Planctellipticum variicoloris: one gene and its partners. The protein of the gene in region 3 interacts with the protein of the main gene of each other region in a pairwise test. Links are inferred from orthologs where the notes say so. Each region holds a gene or a part of one and is shown on either strand. Other genes may lie near its edges.

The links.
Region 1: the proteins of SH412_RS06455 (region 3) and acpP interact in binary tests that used the Escherichia coli proteins (3 or more experiments, as listed by UniProt). The link is inferred for Planctellipticum variicoloris from one-to-one orthologs.
Region 2: the proteins of SH412_RS06455 (region 3) and secA interact in binary tests that used the Escherichia coli proteins (3 or more experiments, as listed by UniProt). The link is inferred for Planctellipticum variicoloris from one-to-one orthologs.

The regions. Positions count from the first base shown.
Region 1 is NZ_CP130886.1:4,304,170-4,307,253, reverse strand. The notes cover bases 53-2,984. They hold acpP (acyl carrier protein), read left to right. Parts: upstream 53-1,367; coding sequence 1,368-1,601; downstream 1,602-2,984. Other genes in these bases: fabF (beta-ketoacyl-ACP synthase II), read left to right, coding at 1,605-2,843; SH412_RS16720 (MFS transporter), read left to right, coding at 53-1,048. Outside these bases: more of SH412_RS16720, read left to right, coding at 1-52; SH412_RS16705 (sensor histidine kinase), read left to right, coding at 3,048-3,084. UniProt on the Escherichia coli protein: Carrier of the growing fatty acid chain in fatty acid biosynthesis.
Region 2 is NZ_CP130886.1:6,462,266-6,466,503, reverse strand. The notes cover bases 41-4,126. They hold secA (preprotein translocase subunit SecA), read right to left. Parts: upstream 3,820-4,126; coding sequence 241-3,819; downstream 41-240. UniProt on the Escherichia coli protein: Required for protein export, interacts with the SecYEG preprotein conducting channel.
Region 3 is NZ_CP130886.1:1,634,109-1,637,048, forward strand. Bases 153-2,940 are described here. They hold SH412_RS06455 (acyl-CoA thioesterase), read right to left. Parts: upstream 1,849-2,940; coding sequence 1,456-1,848; downstream 153-1,455. Other genes in these bases: SH412_RS06445 (PQQ-dependent sugar dehydrogenase), read right to left, coding at 153-356; SH412_RS06450 (sugar phosphate isomerase/epimerase family protein), read right to left, coding at 420-1,334; SH412_RS06460 (amidophosphoribosyltransferase), read right to left, coding at 1,906-2,940. Also shown: more of SH412_RS06445, read right to left, coding at 1-152.

The DNA of each region.
Region 1 (3,084 bases), 2.7 Mb from region 3 along the record:
CGATGCAGGCGAGTTCACCGTGCAGCCGGTCGACTGGAAGATCCAGATGTCACTGTTCCTCGTGCCGGTCATTTTCTATGGCGGCATGTTGCTGGGGCAGAAGTTCCCCAAGTCGGAAGCCGAATCGGCCGGCGTGACGCTGGGCCAGATGATCGGCCAGCTCTTCGCCCCGCTGATGCTCGTCCTGCTGTTGATTCATGCCATGGTCGGCTATGTCGAACTTGGCACCGATTCCTGGATCGCCAAGATTACCGGCGCGATCATGGGGAGCCCGGCCTCCGGGTTGGCGCTCTTCGTCTATACGTCGCTGCTGATGTTCCTGCTGCGATTCGTCGCCGGCCCGATCGTGCACCGGATCTCGCCGCTGGGGCTGCTGTTCGTCAGCGGCGTTCTGGGAGCGACGGGACTGACGCTGCTCGGAAACGCCGAGGGGGTCGCGATGTGTGTCATCGCCGCCACTGTGTACGCACTGGGTAAGACGTTCCTCTGGCCGACAATGCTGGCGGTCGTTTCGGAGCAGTTCCCGCGCGGCGGGGCGGTCTCGATCGGGATGCTCGGCGGCGTCGGAATGCTGTCCGCCGGTCTGCTGGGTGGCCCGGCGATTGGGTTCCAGCAGGATCACTATGCATCGCAGCAGTTGAAGGGAGTGTCTCCGGAGGCATTCGATCGCTATAAGGCGGCCACGGAAAGCCAGTTCATCGTCTTCAAGACCGTCGGTCTGGACGGTGCTAAGGTCGGGGTGGTGGAGGATGGTGGCAAGGAGCTGGCGCGAGCCGGAGAGCTGCTGGCCAGCGAAAAGAAAGAAGACAAGAATCACGCGGAACTGGCGGCGTGGTGGGGCGAGGCCAAGGCCACGGCCGGAGAGGACAAGAAACTGGTGCAGACGGCAGGCATTGACGGCGGCAAGGCGGCTCTCCGTCAGACGGCCTACGTCCCGGCCACGATGGCGGTGCTGTACCTGCTGCTGATTCTCTACTTCAAATCGATCGGCGGCTACAAGGCGGTGCATATCGACACACCGGAGTCGCTCGGCACCGGCGAGAGCTGAGCGGTCGCGACCGCCTTTCAACGGCGAACGATGAACGTCAGGCCCGGCGCCATTCCGGAGGCGCCGGGCCTCGTCGTTTGCAGGGAGTCCTTGCGTCGATTGCCGCCGGGACCGGGCCGTTTGGCGGCCCGCGGCAACCGGGGAAAGAATCGCAACCCCGTTGCGGTTTACACGATTCGGGAATCGCGGTATATCTTCACGCCGTCCCGCCGCAGGCTCGTTTTGCGCCTGCCGAACAGGCATCCCCGCCGGGTGGGATCGAGGAATCAGAGACTGCAAACAGGGCGGAATCGGCCCCGGGCTTCCGAAGGAGTGCAGCGTGTCGCCGGTTGAAGAGAAAGTGATTGAAATCGTCAGCGAGCAGCTCAATATTCCCAAAGAGGATATTAAGCTGGAAAGCTCGTTTCAGGACGATCTGAAGGCCGATTCTCTCGACGTGGTCGAGCTGGTCATGGAATTCGAAGACGAATTCGAAGTCACCATTCCGGACGAAGATTACGAAAAAATCCGGACTGTGGGCGACGCCATCAAGTACATTCAGGAAAAGCAGTGACGGATGTCCAGACGAGTCGTCGTGACAGGGATGTCGGTCATCACCGCGCTCGGCTGTGAGCTGTCGGAGTTTTGGGAAAAACTCTGCGTCGGCAAGAGCGGTGTCAGTCGGCTGGAACGCTTTGACTGCTCTGACTTCAAAGTGAACTTCGGCGGGGAAATCAAGGATTTCAACCCCGACGAACACTTTGACGGTAAAGAAGCCAAGCGTCTCGACCGTTTCTGCCAGTTCGCGCTCGCGGCCGCTCAGAAAGCCGTGCAGCAGTCTGGGATCGATTTCTCCGCTTATCCCGATCCCTACCGGGCTGGTGTCATCATCGGCAGCGGCATCGGCGGGCTCAACGAAATCGAAGAGCAGCATACCAAGCTCTTCGATCGCGGGCCCAGCCGCGTCTCGCCGTTCATGATTCCCAAGCTGATGGTCAATGCGGCCAGCGGAAACGTCTCCGTCCACTGGGGGCTCAAGGGTCCCAGCACGGCCGTGGCGACGGCCTGCGCATCCGCCAGCAATGCGATCGGCGATGCGTTTCGCATGATCCAGTACGACGACGCGGACGTGATGATCTGCGGCGGCAGCGAAGCGGCGATTACTCCCATGGGGCTGTCCGGATTCGCCCGGATGAGCGCCCTGTCGACCCGAGTCGCGAGTCCCGAGACGGCGAGTCGTCCGTTTGATCGCGAGCGGGACGGTTTCGTGCTGTCGGAAGGGGCGGGAGTCGTGGTGCTCGAAGAGTACGAGCACGCGAAAAGCCGCAATGCGACAATCCTGGCGGAAGTCCTCGGATACGGCATGTCCTCGGACGGCAGTCATATGACGGCGCCCGATCCGCATGGCTCCGGGGCGGCGCGATCCATGCAGAATGCGCTGCGGGACGCAAAACTCTCCGTCGATCAAATTCAATACATCAACGCGCACGGCACGAGCACCCCCCTGGGGGACAAGGCCGAGACCGCAGCCATCAAACGCGTTTTTGAATCCGAAGCGAAGCGGCTGGCGGTGTCGAGCACGAAGAGTCAGCTCGGGCATCTGCTGGGAGCCTCGGGCGGCGTCGAGTTCGTGATCTCCGTGCAGGCGCTGCTGCACCAGGTGGCGCCGCCGACGATCAATCTGCGGAACCCCGATCCCGATTGCGATCTCGACTATGTTCCGGACGAAGCACGACGCATGAAAGTCGATCGCGTGATGTCGAACAATTTCGGCTTCGGCGGCCACAACGCCTGCCTGATTATCGGCAAGGTCTAGGCGTCTCCAGGCGCGGGATGCAAGGTGAGGGACCCGGCGTTTGCGGCCGGGTTTTTTTCTGCGCCAACAGCGGCGACCGCAGAAAGGCGATCGCGAATTCGGGGTTGTCCGAATCCGGTTCGCCCTGTAATCTTTGCAAATCTCTCCCGTCGATGCGGCCGATGGAACGGCTTTCTCTGTTACGCGAGACAAGGACGTCCTGCGGTGTTCTTAACCCGCTCGATTCGACGTAAGCTGGTCG
Region 2 (4,238 bases), 4.8 Mb from region 3 along the record:
CAGAATTCCGCAGTCGCCACGAACCATTCTGCAACAGGCGGCGCATTTTGCGCCGCCTGGGATAACTGGCGAAGCAGGATGAGGCGTGTCGAGCGCTTTGTCACGGTCACGTTTTCGGCTGCTGATGCAGGACGAACAGGGAGCAACCAGAGGAAGTCTCTTGGGTTTCGCTGTTGTCTGGCTATTCGCTATTCCCTGCTCGCTATTCGCTCAATCTGGAGTCCAAAGTGTGGCACAGCACTACGAGTTCAAACCGCAGCACTTCTTATACTTCTTCCCGCTGCCGCACGGGCAGGGGTCGTTCCGCCCGACCTTGTCGCCGAAGTTGCGGATCGTCTCCACCGCCTGCACTTCGCCCGGACCCGTCGAGCCGCTCCCGCTCGACGTCGTCTGCTGCTGCGGCTCCGCTTCAATCGCCGCCGGGGCGGAGTGCGTCGCGGCGCTGATCCGCCACAACGAACCGACGAACTCCGGACTCTGGTGCTCGATCCGGAAGATCGCCGAGGTCACCTGACCCCCGATCCGGTCCCACATCTGCTCGAACGCCCGCATCCCTTCCCGACGGTACTCGACCTTCGGATCCTTCTGGGCATATCCCACCAGGCCGATCCCGGCCCGCAGATGGTCCATATAGTAGAGGTGGTCTTTCCAGGCGGTGTCGAGGATCTCCAGGATCAGCGACCGCTCGGTCTGATACAGCTCGGGCCGGAACCGTCGCTCGAACCCGACGCGGACGGCCTTCGCCACGGCATCCCGGCCGGATTTTTCCAGTTCCGTCGCGTCCAGGCTGGCCTGGAACTCGGCATTCGCCCAGTTGATCAGGTTCTGCAGTCCCTGCGGATCGACGGGGTGTTCCACCTTCGCCCCGTTCGCGCCGGGACCAACGCCGTTCGATGCGCCGTAGGCCTTGTCGAGATAGCCGTTAAGCTGCTCGATCGCCGTCCCTCGCGCCAGAAACTTCTGGCTCAGTTCGAACAGCATCCGGGCGATATCGTTGCGAGGTTTCGACTCGACCTCGCCGGGATCGAGATGCGTGTTGAACCGCCCGCTCGCCCAGCGAATCAGGCCTTCCCGGTCGTAGCGCTCCCCGGCCCCGGCCCGTTCCGCCATGAAGTTCGTCATCCCCACCGAGACGGGGAATTCGACTTCCTTGTGCCGGTACAGCTCGTCGATCCGGGCACGGATGAACGTCGCGGCCTGTTCCGGAGTCATGTCGTTAAAGACATCGGGTTCCAGTCCGATCGCGTACTGTTGCGCCACCCAGCCGACCAGCGAGCGCTGATTCCAGTCGGGGGCCAGGAAGGCGTCCAGCGGGCTGTAGTCGATCCGGGCCAGCGCCTCGCGGGCGCGGTCCAGCAGATAGACCTGCAGGCCTTCGAGACCGATCTTCTTCAGCTCGCGATCGTTGGTGTTGAGGGCGAACCGCGCGTTGACCCAGCGGGCCATCGCGTTCCAGTTCCGTTCGCGATCGTCTGCGACGTCCTCGGGCAGGTTCTCGTCGATCTGTTCCTGAATCGCCAGATCGGCCTGCCGCTCGGCCTGCCCGGCGATGTGCGCCTCCGCCTGCTCGCGCGTCATGTTCTGGACGTCGCGCGGCTCGATGTCGAGCCCCAGCGCCTGACTCGCCCACTCCGCCACCGTTTCCCAGCGGTAATTCGCCGACAGAAAGTGCTTCGTCCAGCGTTCGAGCTGCCGGTCGATCATCTCCAGAATCAGGGAACGGCAGTCCGAACCCTCCAGAATCCCCTGACGATAGCCGTAAACGCGCTTTCGCTGCTCGTCCATGACTTCGTCGTATTCGAGCAGATGCTTTCGCATGTCGAAGTGCCGCTCTTCGACCTTTTTCTGCGCGGCCTCGATCCGGTTGCTGACCATCCGGCTCTCGATCCGCTCCCCTTCCTGCATGCCGAGAGCGGTCAGCCAGTCCTTGACCCAGTCCCCCGCAAACTTCCGCATCAGATCGTCTTCCAGCGACAGGAAGAACCGGCTCGAGCCAGGATCCCCCTGACGACCGGCGCGGCCGCGGAGCTGCAGGTCGATCCGGCGGCTGTCGTGCCGCTCGGTGCCGACCACGTGCAGGCCGCCCAGCTCGGCGACCTTGCGCCCCTCGGCGACCATCCCTTCCTGCGTGGCGATCCGCTTCGTCGTTTCGTCCCACACCGACTTCGGGACATCGAGACGCGTCGCATAGATCTGCTTCAGCTCGTCCCAGGCCATGTACTCGGGGTTGCCGCCGAGGATGATGTCGGTGCCGCGGCCGGCCATGTTGGTGGAGATGGTGACGGCGTTGTGGCGGCCGGCCTGGGCGATGATCTCGGCCTCCCGCTCGTGGTATTTGGCGTTGAGGACGTTGTGCTTGATGCCGTGCTGCTTCAGCTTCAGGCTGAGGTACTCGGAGCTTTCGATCGAGACCGTCCCGACCAGCACGGGGCGGCCGGTGGCGTGGACTTCTTTGACTTCCTGAATGACCGCGTCCCACTTTTCATTCATCGTGCGATAAATGGCGTCGGGATGGTTGATCCGCTGCGTCGGCCGGTTGGTGGGAACCGCCAGCACGTCGAGCTTGTAGATCTTCCAGAACTCGTTGGCTTCGGTCATAGCCGTTCCGGTCATGCCCGAGAGCTTCTTGTAGAGCTTGAAGAAGTTCTGCAGCGTGATCGTCGCCAGGGTCTGCGTCTCTTCCTTGATCCGGACCCCTTCCTTCGCCTCGACCGCCTGGTGCAGCCCGTCGCTCCACTGCCGGCCGTCCATCTTGCGGCCGGTGTGCTCGTCGATGATGACGATCTCGCCCGTCGGCTCGACGACATAATGCACGTCGCGCTTGTAGAGCCAGTGGGCCTTCAGCGAGTTGTCGAGGAGGTGGGGCCATTCCATGTTGCCCGCGGTGTAGAAGCTCTCCACCCCGACCAGTTCTTCGGCATGCCGCACCCCCGCCTCCGTCAGGTGGCAGGTGTGCTCCTTCTCTTTGATCTCGAAGTGCTCCCCCGGCTTGAGCTGCCGGGCGATCCGGTCGGCCTTGGGGTACTTGGTGACGTCGTCGTGGGCGAGGCCCGAGATGATCAGCGGCGTCCGCGCCTCGTCGATGAGGATGTTGTCGATTTCGTCGATCACCGCATAAACGAGCTTCCCCTGCACCTGCGACTCGGCGGTGGGCTTCATGTTGTCGCGGAGGTAGTCGAAGCCGAATTCGTTGTTAGTGCCGTACGTGATGTCGCAGTCGTAGGCTTTCTTCCGTTCGTCGATCGGCATGTTCGACTGGATGGCGCCGACCGTCAGGCCCAGGCCCATGTAGGTCGGACCCATCCACTCCATGTCGCGGCGGGCGAGGTAGTCGTTGACGGTGATGACCTGCACGTTGCCGGCGAGGGCGTTGAGGAATGTGGGAAGGGTGGCGACCAGGGTCTTGCCTTCGCCGGTGACCATTTCGGCGATCATCCCCTTGTGGAGGATGTAGCCGCCGACCATCTGCACGTCGTAGTGCCGCATCTTGAGATAACGCTTGCCGGCTTCGCGGACGGCGGCAAAGGCGTCTGGCAGCAGGTCGTCGAGCGTCTCCCCTTTCGCCAGCCGGGCGCGCAGCCGACTGGCGGTCTGACGGAGCTCGTCGTCCGAGAGCTGTTCGTACGCCGGTTCGAGCTTGTTGATTTTGTCCAGCGGCGATCCGGGGACGATTCGCGCCTCCCCCGTTTTCTTATCGCGAACAAAGCCGATCTGCCGGACTCGGCGCTCGTTGGACGAGCCGAACAGCCCGGTGACGAACCGTTCGATGGTCGCCAGCACGGTGCTGAAAATGACGCCGATCTTCTCGAGAAATTCCATGACGCTATCCGCTCGCGGAGTTATCCCGCTTCCCGGTTCCCGCTGGCGTGTCGCCGGACCGGCGGACACTTCAGAATGGAATGCAGGAGCAGGGGGTTTGACTCTATCGGTATCCGTACGGAATGCCGGCTCCAGGCCAGACGGAAGGAAATCGCGATCCGGTCGCAAGCCGGGCGGCTTGCGCTTCCGGGATTCCCGGCACCGTCCAGACTGGTGCAGACTTCCAGAAAACAATCCCTTGAATGCTCGAAACCGGGGATGCGACGTCACTGCATCGGGTTCACCGGACCTCAGATCGGGTCAGCTTGACTTCCGACCGGTAAAAGTTGCCACGTTTCCCGTCACAATCCGCACGCCGCTGCCAGACTGACAGGGGCGTCGCTCCCGATCCGCCGCCCCTGCCAGAATCGGGCTATCGC
Region 3 (2,940 bases):
TTGGGGTGGAAGGCCATTCCCAGAAAGCCCTCTTCGTTCTCGTTGTCCTTATAGGACACCTTGGAAGAGAGATCCATGAAGATCCGGGTGGACTTTGCGGAGGGAGAATTGTCGAAGACGTGAATCGTCCCCTGTTCGGTCGGGACGAACAACCGGTTCGAACCGTCGCCCGCATGCGTGAGCAGGATCGGGCGGATCGGGGCGATCTTGCCGTTCTGCTCGAACTCCCAGCCGGTGAACTCCAGGCTGGGAAATGCAGGAACGACTTGGAGTGGCAGGGCCGAAGTGTCGGGATCAGCAGCCCGGCTCGCCGTCGCGAGACACAGGATGGCGGCGGTCAGGAAGAAACGTTGCATCACGGAGAAATTCCTGAAGAGAGTGGCTGGTGATGAGTGGTTGGTGGCGAGTGAGGAGAGACCTCAGGACAATTCGGTGCGGACGGTTTCCAGCAGTTTTTTCGTGAGCTGGATCCCTTCCGCTTCGGGGAGCGTGCTTCCCTCGTACTCGATGCCGACATAGCCGCGGTAACCGAACGAGAGGACGATCTCCATTATCTTGCGGTAGTCGGTGCTCGTTTCATTCCCCTGATCGTCGAAGTCGTGCGACTTGGCGCTGACCCCCTTGGCGAACGGCATCAGATCGGCGACTCCCTGGTATCGGTCGTACTGAATCTTGGGTCCCGCCACGCGGAAGTTGCCGAAGTCGGGCAGCGTTCCGCAATTCGGGTTGTCGACCGTGCGCATCACCGAGGCGAGCCACGAGCCGTTGGACGAAAGGCCGCCGTGGTTCTCGACGATCACGCCAATGCCGTGGGTCGCGCCGAACTCGGCCAGCTTCCGCAATCCGTCGGCCGCCCGCTGAATCTGCTCGTAGTAGGACCCGCTGCTGGCCGCGTTCACGCGGATCGAATGGCAGCCGAGGTACTTGGCCCACTCGACCCAGCGGTAGTGGTTTTCCACGGCCTGGTACCGCTTCTTCTCGTCGGCGTCGCCGAGCTGGCCTTCGCCGTCGCACATGATCAGCAGACTCTTGACGCCGGCGTCGTCGGCCCGCTGCTTCAGCTCCTTCAGCGTCGCGTCGTCGTGCTTCTTGTCCTTGTAGAACTGGTTCACGTACTCGACCGCATCAATGCCAAACTGCTCCTTCGTGATCTTCGCGAAGTCCATCGGGTCGGCCTTCTTGTCAAAGAAGGTCCGGTGCAGCGACCACTGAGCGAGCGAAATCTGGTAGAGCGGCGGCTTCTGCTGGGCGAACAGGCGCCCGGCGGGAACAACGGCAGCGGCGGCAGCCAGTGCGGCCGTCTGGAGGAAACGACGACGATCGAGACCGGACATTCAGGAATCCTCTCAGGTGATCGTTGAAGAGACGGGAAAAGCGTGCCCGGCATTGTAGCCGCGGGCGCAGACCAAAGGGAGTTGCCGCCTGGAGAAGCGGAAATCGGAATCCCCCCCCGGATCAAGGAGTCCGATCGCCGAGCGATTCGGGAATCCGCTGGACGCGCCCTTCGCGATCGACGCAGGCCAGGATGCTGGTGGCGGAGGCGATCAGGGTGTCGCCGCGGAACATGCGGTACGAATGCTCGATCTTGGCGGCGGAAACCTTCTCAACGCGCGTGACTACGCGGAGGAGGTCGTCGTATCGGGCCGGAGAGTGGTAGTTGCAGACGAGCTTCACGACGACCAGAAACAGCCCGGACTCCTCGATCTCGCGGTAGTTTCCCCCTTGAGCCCGCAGAAGTTCGGTCCGTCCCATCTCGTAGAAGTTGACGTGGTTGCCGTGGTGCAGAAAACCCATCGCGTCGGTTTCGCAGTAACGGACGCGGATCTCGATCTCGTGCTCGGTCAACATGCCCGACGACTCCTCGGGGGGCGAAATGACAGACTTGCGCAGACTTCTCGGAACGGTTCAGGTCCGCACGCCCAGGGCATTGCGGTCGAAAATCCTGCCGTTCGGCGAGTCGCCGACGGTGCCGGCCACATCGTCAACGGCAAGCTGATAGAGCCGGCGGCCGCACGCGGTAGGGTAGTGTCCGTCGATGCAGGCCTGGCAGAGCGATTCCCCCGCCATGCCGATGCTGCGAGGAATGGAATCACGGCGCAGATAGCGGAGCGAGTCCGCACCAAGGGCGCGGGCCATCTGAGCTTCGGACTCCAGCGTCAGCTCGCCGTTCTCCAGGAATTTCGGAGCGAACAGCTCTTCGACCGTCGACATGTCGATGCCGTAGAAGCAGGGCGAAATGATCGGCGGGCAGGCCACGCGGACGTGGATCTCCTTCGCCCGACCGCGTTCGCGGACCTGCGAAACCAGGCTCTTGAGCGTGGTCGAACGGACGATGCTGTCCTCCACCAGAATCACGCGTTTCCCCTCCATCACCTCCGGCAGGGGCGTGAACTTCATCCGCACTTTGTCGGCCCGGTTGGCCCCTTCGATAAACGTCCGTCCGAGATACCGGTTGCGGATCAGACCTTCGACGGACGGAATGCCCAGCGCAAAGGCCATCGCATCCGCCGCGGCTTTGGCGGTATCCGGAACCGGGACGACCACCGTGTCCGACTTGTCGATTGTGATCAGCTCCTGCGCCGCCAGCTCTTCGCCCAGCCGTTTGCGGGTCATGTAAACGCTGCGGTCGTCGAGGGAACTGGCGACGTTGGCGAAGTAAATCCATTCGAAGAAGCAGTGGGCGTGTCGCGGCGACTCCGCAAACTGGCGGATCTGTACTTCGCCGTCTTCGATCAGGATTGCGTGACCGGGCGGCAGGCTGTGAATGTCTGAGTCGCGGAATCCGATGTTGGCCAGGGCCACGCTCTCGCTCGCCGCGACAAACAGCGAGCCGTCGGTTGCGAAACAGAGCGGTCGGATACCGAGCGGATCGCGGGCGACGAGCATCCGCCCCAGGGCGTCCAGAAACACGACGTTGTAGGCGCCGTCCAGTCGATCGCT